Regions from separate parts of the Mesorhizobium sp. P2_C5_2 genome, predicted to be linked through region 3. Evidence: predicted binding sites of a transcription regulator. Region 3 holds the regulator's gene; each other region holds the start of a gene.

Region 1 (4,293 bases), on a different contig from region 3:
CCGCCGCCCGCAGCCGCGCCGAGATCGAGACGTTGGCCGACCGTATGTGGGAGATGCAGGAGAGCGAGGAGCGTTTTCGCGGGCTGATCGATGCGCTCGGCGATCTCGTCGTCCACCGCGACCGCGACGGCAACATCGTCTATGCCAACAAGGTTTTCGCCGGCCTCGTCGGAACCGATCAGCGCGATCTTGCCGGCAGGACGCTGGCTGACCTCGGCATCGATGTCGGTGTCGTTCCCGACGCCGCCTTTTCCGATCACGAATGCCTGAGTTCCACCGACGTCTCCATCCGCACGCCGAACGGTCCGCGCTGGTTTTCGTGGATCGAACTGTCGGTGCGCGACAAGGATAGCGGCGCCGTCTCGCACCGGGCGATTGCCCGCGACATCACCGCCCGCAAGCGCGCCGAATCTTCGCTGATTACAGCGCGCGAGCGCGCCGAATATGCCAGCCAGGCCAAGTCGCGCTTCCTCGCCACAGTCAGCCATGAGATCCGCACGCCGATGAACGGCATCATGGGCATGGCCAAGCTTCTGGCCGACACCAATCTCTCGCCGGAGCAGCGCACCTATGTCGCCGCCGTCTCGACCTCGGCCAGCGCCCTTTTGGCGCTGATCGAGGATTTGCTCGATTACTCCAAGATCGAGGCCGGCCGCTTCGACCCGGAGCCGCAGCCAACATCGCTGCGCGAGGTTGCCGACAACATCATCGAACTGATGGCGGCGAAAGCCTTCGCCAAGAACATTGGCCTCGGCTGTCATGTCGAACCCGACGTGCCGCAGATGATCATGGCCGATCCCGGCAGGGTCAGGCAGGTGCTGCTCAACCTCATCGGCAATGCGATCAAGTTCACCGACACCGGCGGTGTGCTGGTCTCGGTTGCGCGGGTCCGCACCGAGACCAGCGACCGCATCTGCTTCACCGTCGCCGACACCGGCCCTGGCCTGCGCGAAGAGGACATGGAACGCATCTTCGAGGAATTCGAACAGTCCGACGGCACCTCGACCCGCACCCATGGCGGCGCCGGCCTCGGCCTTGCCATATCGAGGCGCCTGGCGACGGCCATGGGCGGCGCCATTTCGGTGTCGAGCCGGCTTGGCGAGGGATCGGAATTCGTCTTCGAGCTCCCGGCCACAGGGGCCACCGAAGCGCCGCAGAACCGGCAGAATATCCTCGCTGGCCGGCGCGCCGTGATCGTGTCGAAGAACGCTGTCGAGGCCAATGCCATAGCCCGCACCATCCGCGCCCATGGCGGCGCTATCGACCTCGCTACAACTGCTCCTCAGGCAGCGCCGTTCGCCGAACACTGCGACGCGCTGTTTATCGACGCCGCCATGGAAGACAGCGACGGCAGGCTGCTCAAGCGCCTGCGCCAGAGCGGCTTTGCCGATTGTGAGGCGATCACGCTGATCGCGCCGACCGACCGCGGCATGCTTGGCGAATTCCGCGCCAGCGGCTACGCCACCTTCCTGGCAAGGCCAGTGCGCGGCGAAACGCTGATGCGCGTGCTGTTGACCAGCCATGCCCCTGCTTTGCCCCTGCCCAAGAAGCCGGAAAAAAGCGGGGCCGCGTCGCATCGGGCTGTTGGCGGACGCCAGCATGGCCTGTCGGTGTTGATCGCCGAAGACAACGATATCAACGCCATGCTGGCCCGCGCCACGCTTTTGAAGGCAGGGCATCGGGTCAAGGTTGTTGGCAACGGCAAGGCGGCCGTCGAGGCGGTCACCGAAGCCGGAATGAAACACCGCTTCGACGTGGTGCTGATGGATTTGCACATGCCGGTGATGGACGGGCTGGATGCGATTGCCGCCATCCGCCGGCACGAGGAAGAAATGGCCGTGCCGCCGGTTCCGATCATGGTGCTGTCGGCCGACAGCCAGGAAAAGACCCGCCACACAGTGCTCGCCCATGGCGCCAGCGGCTTCGTCACCAAGCCGCTCGACCCCGACGCGCTGGTCCATGCCGTCGAGGGCCAGGTGGCCGCCTGAGGCCGTCCTGGCGGCCCCTCCCCATCGCGTAAGGTAGCCGGTTGAGGGTTTTCGCCAGCCGACGAAGTATTGCCCGTAACGCCGTATCACGGTACTGTCACAATCCTGTTGCACCTACACCGTATCCCCGTGCCAAGAGGGATGGCTCGAAGGAGAATCACTCGTGCATACAGTTATGCCGGAATGTGACACTCGGCCCAACGCGGGCGGCGCTTTGCTCGCCGCGCGGAACGCCGATGCCGTCGCAACAGGCGCTCCGCTGGGCCGGATCGGCAATCTCGAAGTGCGGCTTGCCCGCAACGAGGCCGAGATCGCTGCCGCGCAGGAAGTGCGCTACCGGGTATTTTATGACGAGCTCGGCGCCAGGAAGGATCTGTTCCAGGCGCAGGACCGGCGCGACGCCGACCGTTTCGACCCCCTCTGCGACCATCTGCTGGTGCTCGACACCTCGATCTCCGGTCCCGAGCACCGCCGCATCGTCGGCACGTACCGCCTGCTGCGGCAAGAAATCGCAGCGACTGCCGGCGGCTTCTATTCCGAAGGCGAATTCGAGCTGACCAAGCTCATTGCCCGGCATCCCGGCCAGCGCTTCCTCGAACTCGGCCGCTCCTGCGTTCTTAAGGAATACCGCTCCAAGCGCACCATCGAAGCGCTGTGGCAAGGCATCTGGGCCTACATCAAGCACTATGAGATCGGCGTGATGACCGGCTGCGCCTCGTTCCACGGCACGGTGCCGGCGGCGCATGCAGAGGCGCTCACCTACCTTGCCCATCACTGCCGCACCAATTCGGCCTGGGATGTGCGGGCTGTCTCCGGGCGCTATTGCTCGATGGATCTGATGCCGATCGAGGCGGTCAACGCCAAGGCGGCGATTGCGGCCATGCCGCCGCTGGTCAAAGGCTATCTGCGCGTCGGCGCCCGCATCGGCGACGGCTGCGTCATCGACCGTGAATTCTCCACCGTCGATGTGTTCGTGGTGATGCCGGTCAAGGAGATCGGCGCCCGCTACGTCAACTATTATGGCGGCGAAGCCCAGCGCTTTGCGGCGTGATAGCGAATAGCGAATAGCGAATAGAAAGTTGCGCGGGCCTTGTCCCGTTCAACTATTCGCTACTCCCTATTCGCTATTCGCTTCTTCACGGAATATCCTCCGGCCGCCGCCCCGGGCGACTCTTGTAGGACGGAAACGTCCAGCCGAATTTGAGCGCGCCGCCGCGCACCAGGAAAGCCGCGACAAAACCGGCGATATCAGAGGCGAGCGGCGGCAGACCGGCAAGATCGCCAAGCGTATAAAGGCCGGCGCCCGCGAGCGCCGCGCTGACGTAGATTTCGGGCCGAAGCAGCACCGATGGCTCGCCGGCCAGCAGATCGCGCAGGATGCCGCCAAATGTGGCGGTCAGCACGCCCATAATGACGGAGACAACCGGCGAGCCGGTGATCGCCAACCCTTTGGCCGCGCCCATCACCGAAAAGGCGGCCAATCCGATGGCATCGAGCCAGAGCAGCCATTTCCAGCGGGATTCGACACGGTGAGCGATGAAGAAGACCAGCACCGCAACCACTGCGCAGATCAGTACATAGCCGGAGTTGGCGACCCAAAAGACGGGCAGGTTGAGGATGACATCGCGCAGCGTACCGCCGCCGATGCCGGTGACGCTGGCCAGGAACAGCAAGCCGATAATGTCGAGCTGCTTGCGCGAAGCCGCAAGCGCCCCGGTCGCGGCAAAGACGGCGACGCCGGCATAGTCGAGGAGGTCGATGGCGTTTAAGGGCATGAGGCAATAGGGATTAGGAATTGGGGGAAGTATGAATAACACGAAGCCGCGCGATTGATACGCCTGCCTGTTCCCTACTGCCTACCTGCCTACTGCCTAATCACGCATCCCTCTCGGCCTCATCGTTCACCGGACCCGGCTCGACCGGCGCCTCGGCGGCCGCGATCTTGGGGCCGCCCTTGGCGACGCCGACCATGGCTGGCCGCAGCACCCGCTCGCCGATCGAATAGCCCGGCTGCACGACCTGGACCACGGTGTTGGCTGGCACGTCGGGATTGGGCACCTCGAACATCGCCTGGTGGAAATTCGGGTCGAACTTCTCACCTTCCGGCGTCAGTTTCTTCACGCCATGCCGCTCGAGCGCGGAAAGCATGGCGCGCTCGGTCAGGTCGACACCCTCGATCAGCGCCTTGAAGCCGGCATCTCCGCCGGCCTTGGCCTCGGCGGGGATGGCTTCGATCGCGCGGCGCAGATTGTCCGAGACCGAAAGCATGTCGCGGGCGAAATTGGCCACCGCATAGGTGCGCGCG
Region 2 (4,293 bases), on a different contig from region 3:
TCGCCACTGCCATAGCGCGCAGGCGGCGGCGCAGTTCCTGCTTGTTGGCTTCGCTGACGACGCGCGCCGGATGGCCGTGTTCGGGGTATTCCACCGCTGCGTTGGTCATGCCGCAGCCGCGATAGTCCGGTCTTTGCGTGCGCTTGCCGACGCGTGTCAGGAAAGCACTCAGCTGCGCGCGCGGATCGCCGGGATGGGCGGCCACGGCTTCGTCGAAACGCTCCCAATATTCTCGGTCGTATTGCCGGAGATAGGAGGCGGCCAACTCATCCTTGGAGGGAAAGCTGCGGTAGAGGCTGGGCTTGGTGACGCCGGCGCGCTTGACGATCTCGTCGACGCCGATCGCCCTGATGCCGCGCCGGTAGAACAGGTCATACGCCACGTCGAGGATCTTCTTGGCGGCCTTGGGCGGCGACGCTACATGACTGTCGCTGATGATCAGTTCAATATTTTTGTCCGTTGGCATGGTATGACTCGATTGACGTGTTACCGATCGGTACGTATACATCTCCTCACCCTGCAACGTACCGGTCAGTAACATGATAGCTCAATCCCGTCCCTTTGGCCAGCGCTACGCTTTCGTCGTGGTCGGTGTGATCTTCCTTTGCCTGCTGATCGCAGCCGGGCTTCGTTCTGCACCCTCCGTGATGATGCTGCCGTTGGATAAGAGCTTCGGCTGGGGGCGCGATACCGTTTCGATTGCCGCCGCAATCGGCATCTTCCTCTACGGCCTGACCGGGCCGTTCGCCGCCGCACTGATGGAGCGGATCGGTCTGCGCCGCACGCTGCTTGCCTCGCTCGTGATCATGTCGGCGTCGACCGCGCTCAGCCTGCTGATGACCGAGCCCTGGCACCTGTTCCTCACCTGGGGCGTGTTTTCCGGCATCGGCTCCGGCGCGGTCGCTACCGTGCTCGGCGCCACCATCGTTAATCGCTGGTTCAAGACCAATCGCGGTCTTGTCATGGGACTGATGTCGGCCTCCAGCGCCACCGGCCTGCTGGTGTTCCTGCCGTTGCTCGCCTCGCTCGCCCAGTCCGGCGGCTGGCAGCCGGTTGCCATTGCCGTCTCTGTCGCCACCGCCTGTCTGCTGCCGCTGGTCTGGCTGCTGGTGCCGGAGCGTCCGGCATCGATCGGCATGGTGCGCTATGGCGCCGAGGCCGATGACGTGCCGCCGGTGTCGCCGGCCTCGCAAGGCAATTTCCTGGCGCATACGCTGAACACGCTGCGCCGCGCCGCCGGCACTCGCGTCTTCTGGTATCTGTTCGCCACCTTCTTCATCTGCGGCTTCACCACCAACGGGCTGGTCGGCACGCATCTGATCTCCTTCTGCGGCGATATGGGTATCGGCGAGGTGCAGGCCGCCGGCCTGCTGTCGCTGATGGGCATTTTCGACCTTATCGGCACGACGCTGTCGGGCTGGCTCACCGACCGTTTCGACCCGCGCAAGCTGCTCGGCGTCTATTACGGCATTCGCGGCCTGTCGCTGATCTACCTGCCTTATTCCGGCTTCTCGGCGACCAGCCTGATCATCTTCGCCGTGCTCTACGGTCTCGACTGGATCGCCACCGTGCCGCCGACACTGCGGCTTGCCAACGAAGCCTTCGGCGACCGCAGTGGTCCGATCGTCTTCGGCTGGATCGTCGCCGGCCATCAGGTCGGCGCCGCCACCGCCGCCGCCTTCGGCGGCACCATGCGCGAGTTGCAAGGCAATTACGAACTGGCCTTCCTGATTGCCGGCATGACGGCGATTGTGGCTGCTTGTCTGTCGTTGCTGATCAATACGAGCAAGCCGGCGTTCGATCCGGAGCCGCAGGCGGCTTAAGGGCGCGGCGCTTATCTCCCCCCTCGATGGGGAGATGGCCGCGAAGCGGCCAGAGGGGGTCGGTTCGACCGGGCTCGACCCCTTCATCGTAGGCGCAAGAGGTTGGCGCTCCACGCGCAGCGACCCCTCTGTCGCCTTCGGCGACATCTCCCCCTCAAGGGGGGAGATCACCTGTTCACTGTTATCAAAACTTCATCTTTCCGAGATGCGGCTGAAACATTGAGGCTGGAGCTTGGTGGCGGACGTTCAAGCCATCAGGAGACAGCCATGAACAAGCTTTCGTTGACCCGCCGCGCTTTCGTCACATCAGCGAGTGCGGCCGGGCTGCTCGGCGCATCGGGGCTCGCTTTGCCCTATTATTCGCGCGCCAGCCAGCGCCCGGCCTTCACCCATGGCGTCCAGTCCGGCGATGTCGATGCCTCGAGCGGCATGGTGTGGACGCGCACCGATCGTCCCTCGCGCGTCATGTTCGAAGTGTCGTCGACGGAGAATTTCGCCAACGCCACCCGGCTGGCGCCGCTCGATACATCGCCGGCCAGCGATTTTACGGTCAAGCGCCTGCTTACCGACCTCGCTTCCGACCAGGACATCTTCTACCGCATGACGGCCGCCGACCTCGCCGACATCAATGTCGTCTCCGAGCCGATCGTCGGCCGCTTCCGCACAGCACCCGCCTCGAAGCGCGACATCAAATTCGCCTGGTCTGGCGACACGGCCGGCCAGGGCTGGGGCATCGACGAGACCGGCATGAAGACCTATGCCACCATCGCCAGGCACACGCCCGACTTCTTCCTGCATTCCGGCGACACGATCTATGCCGATGGCGCCATGAAGGATGAAGTTGACCTGCCCGGCGGTGGCAAGTGGAAGAACGTCGTCCTCATCGACGGCAAGCGCAAGGTTGCCGAGACGCTGGACGAGTACCGCGACCAGTGGAAGTACAACATGATGGACAGACACGTTCTCGCCCTGAGCGCCATCTGCCCGACCTTCTACCAGTGGGACGACCACGAAGTGCTGAACAACTGGTCGGATTCGAAGAATCTGAGCGCCGACAGCCGCTACACCGAAAAATCCATCCATGTGCTGGCGGCGCGTGCGGCGCGCGCCTTCCATGAGATGACGACGATCCGCTACGAGCCGTCGGAGCCCGGCCGCGTCTACCGCAAGATATCCCACGGGCCGCTGCTCGACGTGTTCTTCCTCGACATGCGCTCCTATCGCGGCCCGAACGGCCCGGACATGCAGGACACGATGACGCCGGAATCGCGCATTCTCGGCGAACAGCAGACGAAATGGCTGAAGCGCGAGCTGGCCAATTCCAAGGCGACCTGGAAGATCATCGCCGCAGACATGCCGCTCGGCCTCGTCGTCTGGGACGACGGCACCAAGAAGGTGGGTGCGGAAGCGGTCAGCAATGGCGACAATGGCCTGCCCAAGGGTCGTGAGCTCGAGATCGCCGACCTGTTGCGCTACATCAAGAACGCCGGCATCACCAACACGGTGTGGCTGACCGCCGACGTGCATTACACGGCGGCGCATTACTACAACCCCGACAAGGCGCAGTTCCAGGATTTCAATCCGTTCTGGGAATTCGTCTCCGGCCCGATCCATGCCGGCACGTTCGGCCCCAACGATTTCGACATGACCTTCGGCCCGGAGCTGAAGTTCATCAAGGCGCCGACCGCCGAACAGGGCCAGAACCTGCCGCCATCGGCCGGGCTGCAGTTCTTCGGGCTGGTGGATATTTCAGGCGCCAGCGAGCAGCTGACGGTGCGGCTGATGGACCGCGATGACAACCAGCTTTACAAGGTGACGTTGGATCCGGTGCGCTCGGCGTAGACTGGATAGGCCGGCGGGACGGCGCCCCCCTCTGTCCTGCCGGACATCTCCCCCTCAAGGGGGGAGATTGGGAGCCTCGACCTTGCCGCTCGTTCTGCAACGTTGGAAATTGGCGAAAGCCGATGCGCAATCCGATCTCCCCCCTTGAGGGGGAGATGCCCGGCAGGGCAGAGGGGGGCGTGAAGGATCGCTGCGCTTGGAGTAGAGCGCCCCTCAGTCCGGGTAGCAAACCGTCGGAATCTTCGGCCAAACCGCACTGTCGCAGCCGGCAACCTGCTGCCGCTGCTTGAAAGAGGCGCTGACCGGGCCTGTGACCACGGGGTCGACGCCATCGGGGGCGTCGGCAAACATCTGCTCGGCCGTCTGGTCGGACGACGAAGCGGGATTGGCTTCCTTCAGCGTCGCGGCCGACTGGGCGGCATTGGCCGCCAGTACGGCAGCGAATGCCACCGAAGCGATGAGTGGCCAAAATCGGTTGAGTTTGTCGGTCATGAATTTCGAACTGCCCGGGCCCCGAAAGGTTCCCGCCTTGGTTAACAAAACCATCTCACACCGAGATGCTTAAGATTTGATGAGTATTTGGTGATGCGCCTCCTCTTTCGCAATTGCGAAAAACCCTGTATGAGCC
Region 3 (4,293 bases):
GGGCGTGGCCATCATCGGCTCGTTCTACATGATGGTGATCGTGCTGCTCCTGGCGCTGCCGATCGGCGTCGCCGCCTCCATCTATCTCGAGGAATTCGCCAAGAAGAACCGCTTCACTGACCTGATCGAAGTCAACATCAACAATCTGGCGGCGGTGCCGTCGATCGTCTTCGGTCTGCTTGGCCTTGCGGTGTTCATCAACTTTCTCGGCATGCCGCGCTCGGCCGCCTTTGTCGGCGGCCTGGTGCTGACGCTGATGACACTGCCGACCATCATCATCGCCACGCGCGCAGCCCTTGCCGCCGTGCCGCCGTCGATCCGCTCGGCAGCGCTTGGGCTTGGCGCCTCGAAGATGCAGATGGTGTTTCAGCACATACTGCCGCTTGCCGCACCCGGCATCCTGACCGGCACCATCATCGGCCTGGCGCGTGCGCTCGGCGAGACAGCACCGCTGCTTCTGATCGGCATGGTCGCCTTCGTCGCCGACTATCCGAAGACGCCTTTCGATCCGGCGACCGCGCTGCCGGTGCAGATCTACATGTGGGCAAACGAGGCCGAACGCGCTTTTGTCGAGCGCATGTCGGGCGCCATCATCATCCTGCTCGTCTTCCTCATGGCCATGAACATCACCGCGATCGTGCTTCGGCGCCGGTTCGAGCGGCGCTGGTAGAAAAAAGGCAATTTGGTATGAACATCATGACCGAACAGTCCCTTGAAAACGCAGTGGGCGACAAAATGAACGCCAAGTCGAACGAAGTCATCAAGATGCGCGGCGACAAGGTCGGCGTCTTCTACGGCGAGAAGCAGGCGCTGTTCGACGTCAATCTCGACGTCCGCCAGAACCAGGTGACGGCGCTGATCGGCCCGTCCGGCTGCGGCAAGTCGACCTTCCTGCGCTGCCTCAACCGCATGAACGACACCATCGATTCGGCGCGGGTGACGGGCAAGATCACGCTGGACGAGGACGACATCTACGACAAGAACATCGACGTCGTCGAACTCCGCGCCCGCGTCGGCATGGTGTTCCAGAAGCCCAATCCGTTCCCGAAGTCGATCTACGAGAATGTCGCCTACGGCCCGCGCATCCACGGGCTGGCCAAGCGCAAGTCCGACATGGACCAGATCGTCGAATCCAGCCTGAAGAAGGCGGCGATCTGGAATGAGGTCAAGGACCGCCTGCAGGAGCCCGGCACCGGCCTGTCCGGCGGCCAGCAGCAGCGCCTGTGCATCGCGCGCGCCATCGCCGTGTCGCCGGAAGTGATTCTGATGGACGAGCCCTGCTCGGCGCTCGACCCGATCGCCACAGCCCGCGTCGAGGAACTGATCGACGAACTGCGCCAGAACTACACGATCGTCATCGTCACCCACTCGATGCAGCAGGCGGCGCGCGTGTCGCAGCGCACGGCGATGTTCCATCTCGGCTATCTGGTCGAAGAGGGCGCCACCGACAAGATGTTCACCAACCCCGACGACAAGCGCACCCAGGACTATATTACCGGCCGCTTCGGCTGAGCCGTCCAGCGGTTGAATTTTCAGGCACGAGGACCAGGATCATGGGTGAACATACCGTCGCCTCCTTCGATGAAGAACTGGGGCAGATCAGCAAGCTGATCCGCGACATGGGCGATCTGGCCGGCTCGATGGTCAGCGGCTCGACCAGGGCGCTGCTCACTTCGGACAACGCGCTGGCGCAGCGTGTCGTCTCCGACGACGCCATCATGGACGCGCGCCAGCGTGAACTGGACGACCGCGCCATCACGCTCATCGCCAAGCGCCAGCCGATGGCCAACGATCTGCGCGCCGTGGTTGGCTCGATCCGCATGGCCGGCGACCTTGAGCGCATCGGCGATCTCGCCAAGAACATCGCCAAGCGCGTCGGCACCGTTGGCCTCAGCGTCACACCGCGCGACCTGTCGCATTCCATCGATGCGATGGCGCAGCTGGTGCTGATCCAGGTTCAAAGCGTTGTCGAGGAGTATGCTGCCGCCGATGCCGCGGCGCTGGCGAAACTCCGGAATGACGACGAGCGCATCGACGTCAAATACACGTCCGTGTTTCGCGAACTCTTGACCTACATGATGGAAGACCCGCGCAACATCACCGCCTGCACGCATCTCCTGTTCTGCGCCAAGAATCTGGAGCGCATCGGCGATCATGTCACCAACATCGCTGAAAATGCGTACTATGTGCTGACCGGCCAGCAATTGCCCGCCAATCGCCCGAAGCAGGACGAGACGGCGATGGCCACGTCGGCCTGACAAGGGTGAACTGCTGATGATTGCGCCACGCATCATGGTCGTGGAGGATGAGGAGCCGCTAGGCGTGCTCCTCCGCTACAACCTCGAATCCGAAGGCTACCAGGTCGAAGTGGTGACACGCGGCGATGAGGCCGAGATTCGGCTGCAGGAAAACGTGCCCGATCTGCTGGTGCTCGACTGGATGGTGCCGGCAGTGTCCGGCATCGAGCTCTGCCGACGGCTGCGGATGCGGCCCGAGACCGAACGGCTGCCGATCATCATGCTGACCGCGCGCGGTGAAGAAAGCGATCGCGTGCGCGGTCTCTCCACCGGCGCCGACGACTACCTGGTGAAACCATTCTCGACGCCCGAGTTCATGGCACGCGTCAAGGCGCTCCTGCGCCGCGCCAAGCCGGAAGTCCTGTCCAGCGTGCTCAAGGTCGGCGACATCGTGCTCGACCGTGAATCGCACCGCGTCTACCGCAAGAAGAGCGAGATCCGGCTCGGGCCGACCGAGTTCCGCCTGCTCGAGTTCATGATGCGCCATCCCGGCCGGGTGTTCTCGCGCAGCCAGCTGCTCGACAATGTCTGGGGCGAGACGATCTATATCGACGAGCGTACCGTGGACGTGCATGTCGGCCGCCTGCGCAAGGCGGTCAACAATGGCCGCATGCCTGACGTGATCCGCACCATCCGCGGCGCCGGCTACGCCATCCGCGAAGACTAGGCCGCGCCGTGCCGCGCCGTTGCCGGCCTCTCAGGCGACATGTTTGCCGGTCTTCGACTGAATCCCCGGCGCGAAAATCTCCTGGTCGACGAAGCCGAGGGCGCGCATGGCGCAGCCTTCGCGGATCAGCGGCAGTTCGTTGGGCTCGGTGTCGAAGGAGATCGACTTCGAGTGCTGGCCGCCGGCAGTCTGGGCGATCGCTTCGCGCAGCGCCGGTTCGATCAGGTCGAAGGCGGCGGCGCTGACCCCGACCATGGCGACAGGTGCGGGATCGATCAGCGCGAACAGGCTGCCAAGGCCGAAGCCGAGCGCTTCGCCGGCCTTGCGGTAGGCTTCCCGCTCCGGGCCGTCGGTCTCCCGGGCGCGCGCGGCAAGCGCGCGCATATCAGCGTCGCCGACATCGACCGGTTCGGCGTCCTCGCTCATCATTTTGGCGCTGCGCCAGATGGCGTAGTTGCCGGCATAGGCCTCGACGCAGCCGCGCCGCCCGCAACGGCAGAGCGCGCCGCCCGGACGGTGGATCATGTGGCCGAACTCGCCGCCAGACGAATGGGTGCCGGTGAACAGTTCGCCTTTCAGCACCAGCCCCATGCCGATACCGTGCGAGAGGAGGATAGCGATGAAATCGTCGCGGTAGCGCTCGGGCTGGCGCCATTGCAGCGCCACCGCCATCATGTTGCAGTCGTTCTCCATGGTGGCCGGAATGCCGAATTCCGCTTCCAGTATATCGGCGAAGGCAATGTCGGTCAGCGGCGTGATCGGCGACCACAGCATGGCGCGCGCCTGCGAATCGGTGATGCCCTGGATGCCCATGGCAATGCGGGCGATGCTTTGGACATCGAGGTCGGGATCCTCGAGCCGCCGCCGCACGATTGCCGTGCATTCGCCGATCAGCTCGTCGCGCGGCATGGTCAGCGTGTCCAGCCGGCGCTGCTCCTCGGCGACCACGTGGCCGGCATAGTCGATGACGGTGACGGAGAGGAAGTTCAGCGACAGCACCACGGTCATCACGGCCGCTGCTTCCGGGTTGAGGCCCAGGCCGACCTGCGGCCGGCCGCGCTTCAGCGCAACGGTCTCGCCAGGTTTGCTCTCGGCCAGTATGCCTTCCTGAATCAAATCAGACGAGATCGCCGATATGGTCGAATGGCTGAGGCCTGTCGTTGCGGCAATCTCCGTTCGCGACGGCTGGCCGGCCCGGCGCACGGCCGAAATCACCATCGCACGGTTGCGACGGCGCAGATCGTCGTGGCGGATACCAACCGACATCTTTTTTGTTTCCTCCCGGTCCCCCCGCGCCTCATGATAGTGGAGGCGGTCAGGGACGCCACG

What was found. The regulator PhoB, encoded in region 3, activates phosphate uptake and scavenging genes when phosphate is short. The targets are predictions, from matches to a motif close to TGTCATNNANCTGTCAT.
Region 1: a site for PhoB is predicted at 2,084-2,100, ahead of olsB (l-ornithine N(alpha)-acyltransferase). Genes of this name have one in related genera too.
Region 2: a site for PhoB is predicted at 2,003-2,019, ahead of AC1D1B_RS05945 (alkaline phosphatase D family protein). Genes of this name have one in related genera too.

What each region holds. Positions count from the first base shown of each region.
Region 1 covers NZ_JBFUDV010000009.1:59,402-63,694, forward strand. Annotated here, with positions in the region: gene AC1D1B_RS27845 (response regulator) at 1-1,988, shown strand, start outside; gene olsB (l-ornithine N(alpha)-acyltransferase) at 2,164-3,039, shown strand; gene AC1D1B_RS27855 (trimeric intracellular cation channel family protein) at 3,125-3,763, opposite strand; gene grpE (nucleotide exchange factor GrpE) at 3,864-4,293, opposite strand, start outside.
Region 2 covers NZ_JBFUDV010000001.1:1,231,526-1,235,818, forward strand. Annotated here, with positions in the region: gene AC1D1B_RS05935 (TetR/AcrR family transcriptional regulator) at 1-466, opposite strand, end outside; gene AC1D1B_RS05940 (MFS transporter) at 540-1,823, shown strand; gene AC1D1B_RS05945 (alkaline phosphatase D family protein) at 2,091-3,665, shown strand; gene AC1D1B_RS05950 (hypothetical protein) at 3,879-4,157, opposite strand.
Region 3 covers NZ_JBFUDV010000008.1:81,532-85,824, reverse strand. Annotated here, with positions in the region: gene pstA (phosphate ABC transporter permease PstA) at 1-670, shown strand, start outside; gene pstB (phosphate ABC transporter ATP-binding protein PstB) at 688-1,512, shown strand; gene phoU (phosphate signaling complex protein PhoU) at 1,554-2,258, shown strand; gene phoB (phosphate regulon transcriptional regulator PhoB) at 2,275-2,964, shown strand; gene AC1D1B_RS26800 (ROK family protein) at 2,995-4,230, opposite strand.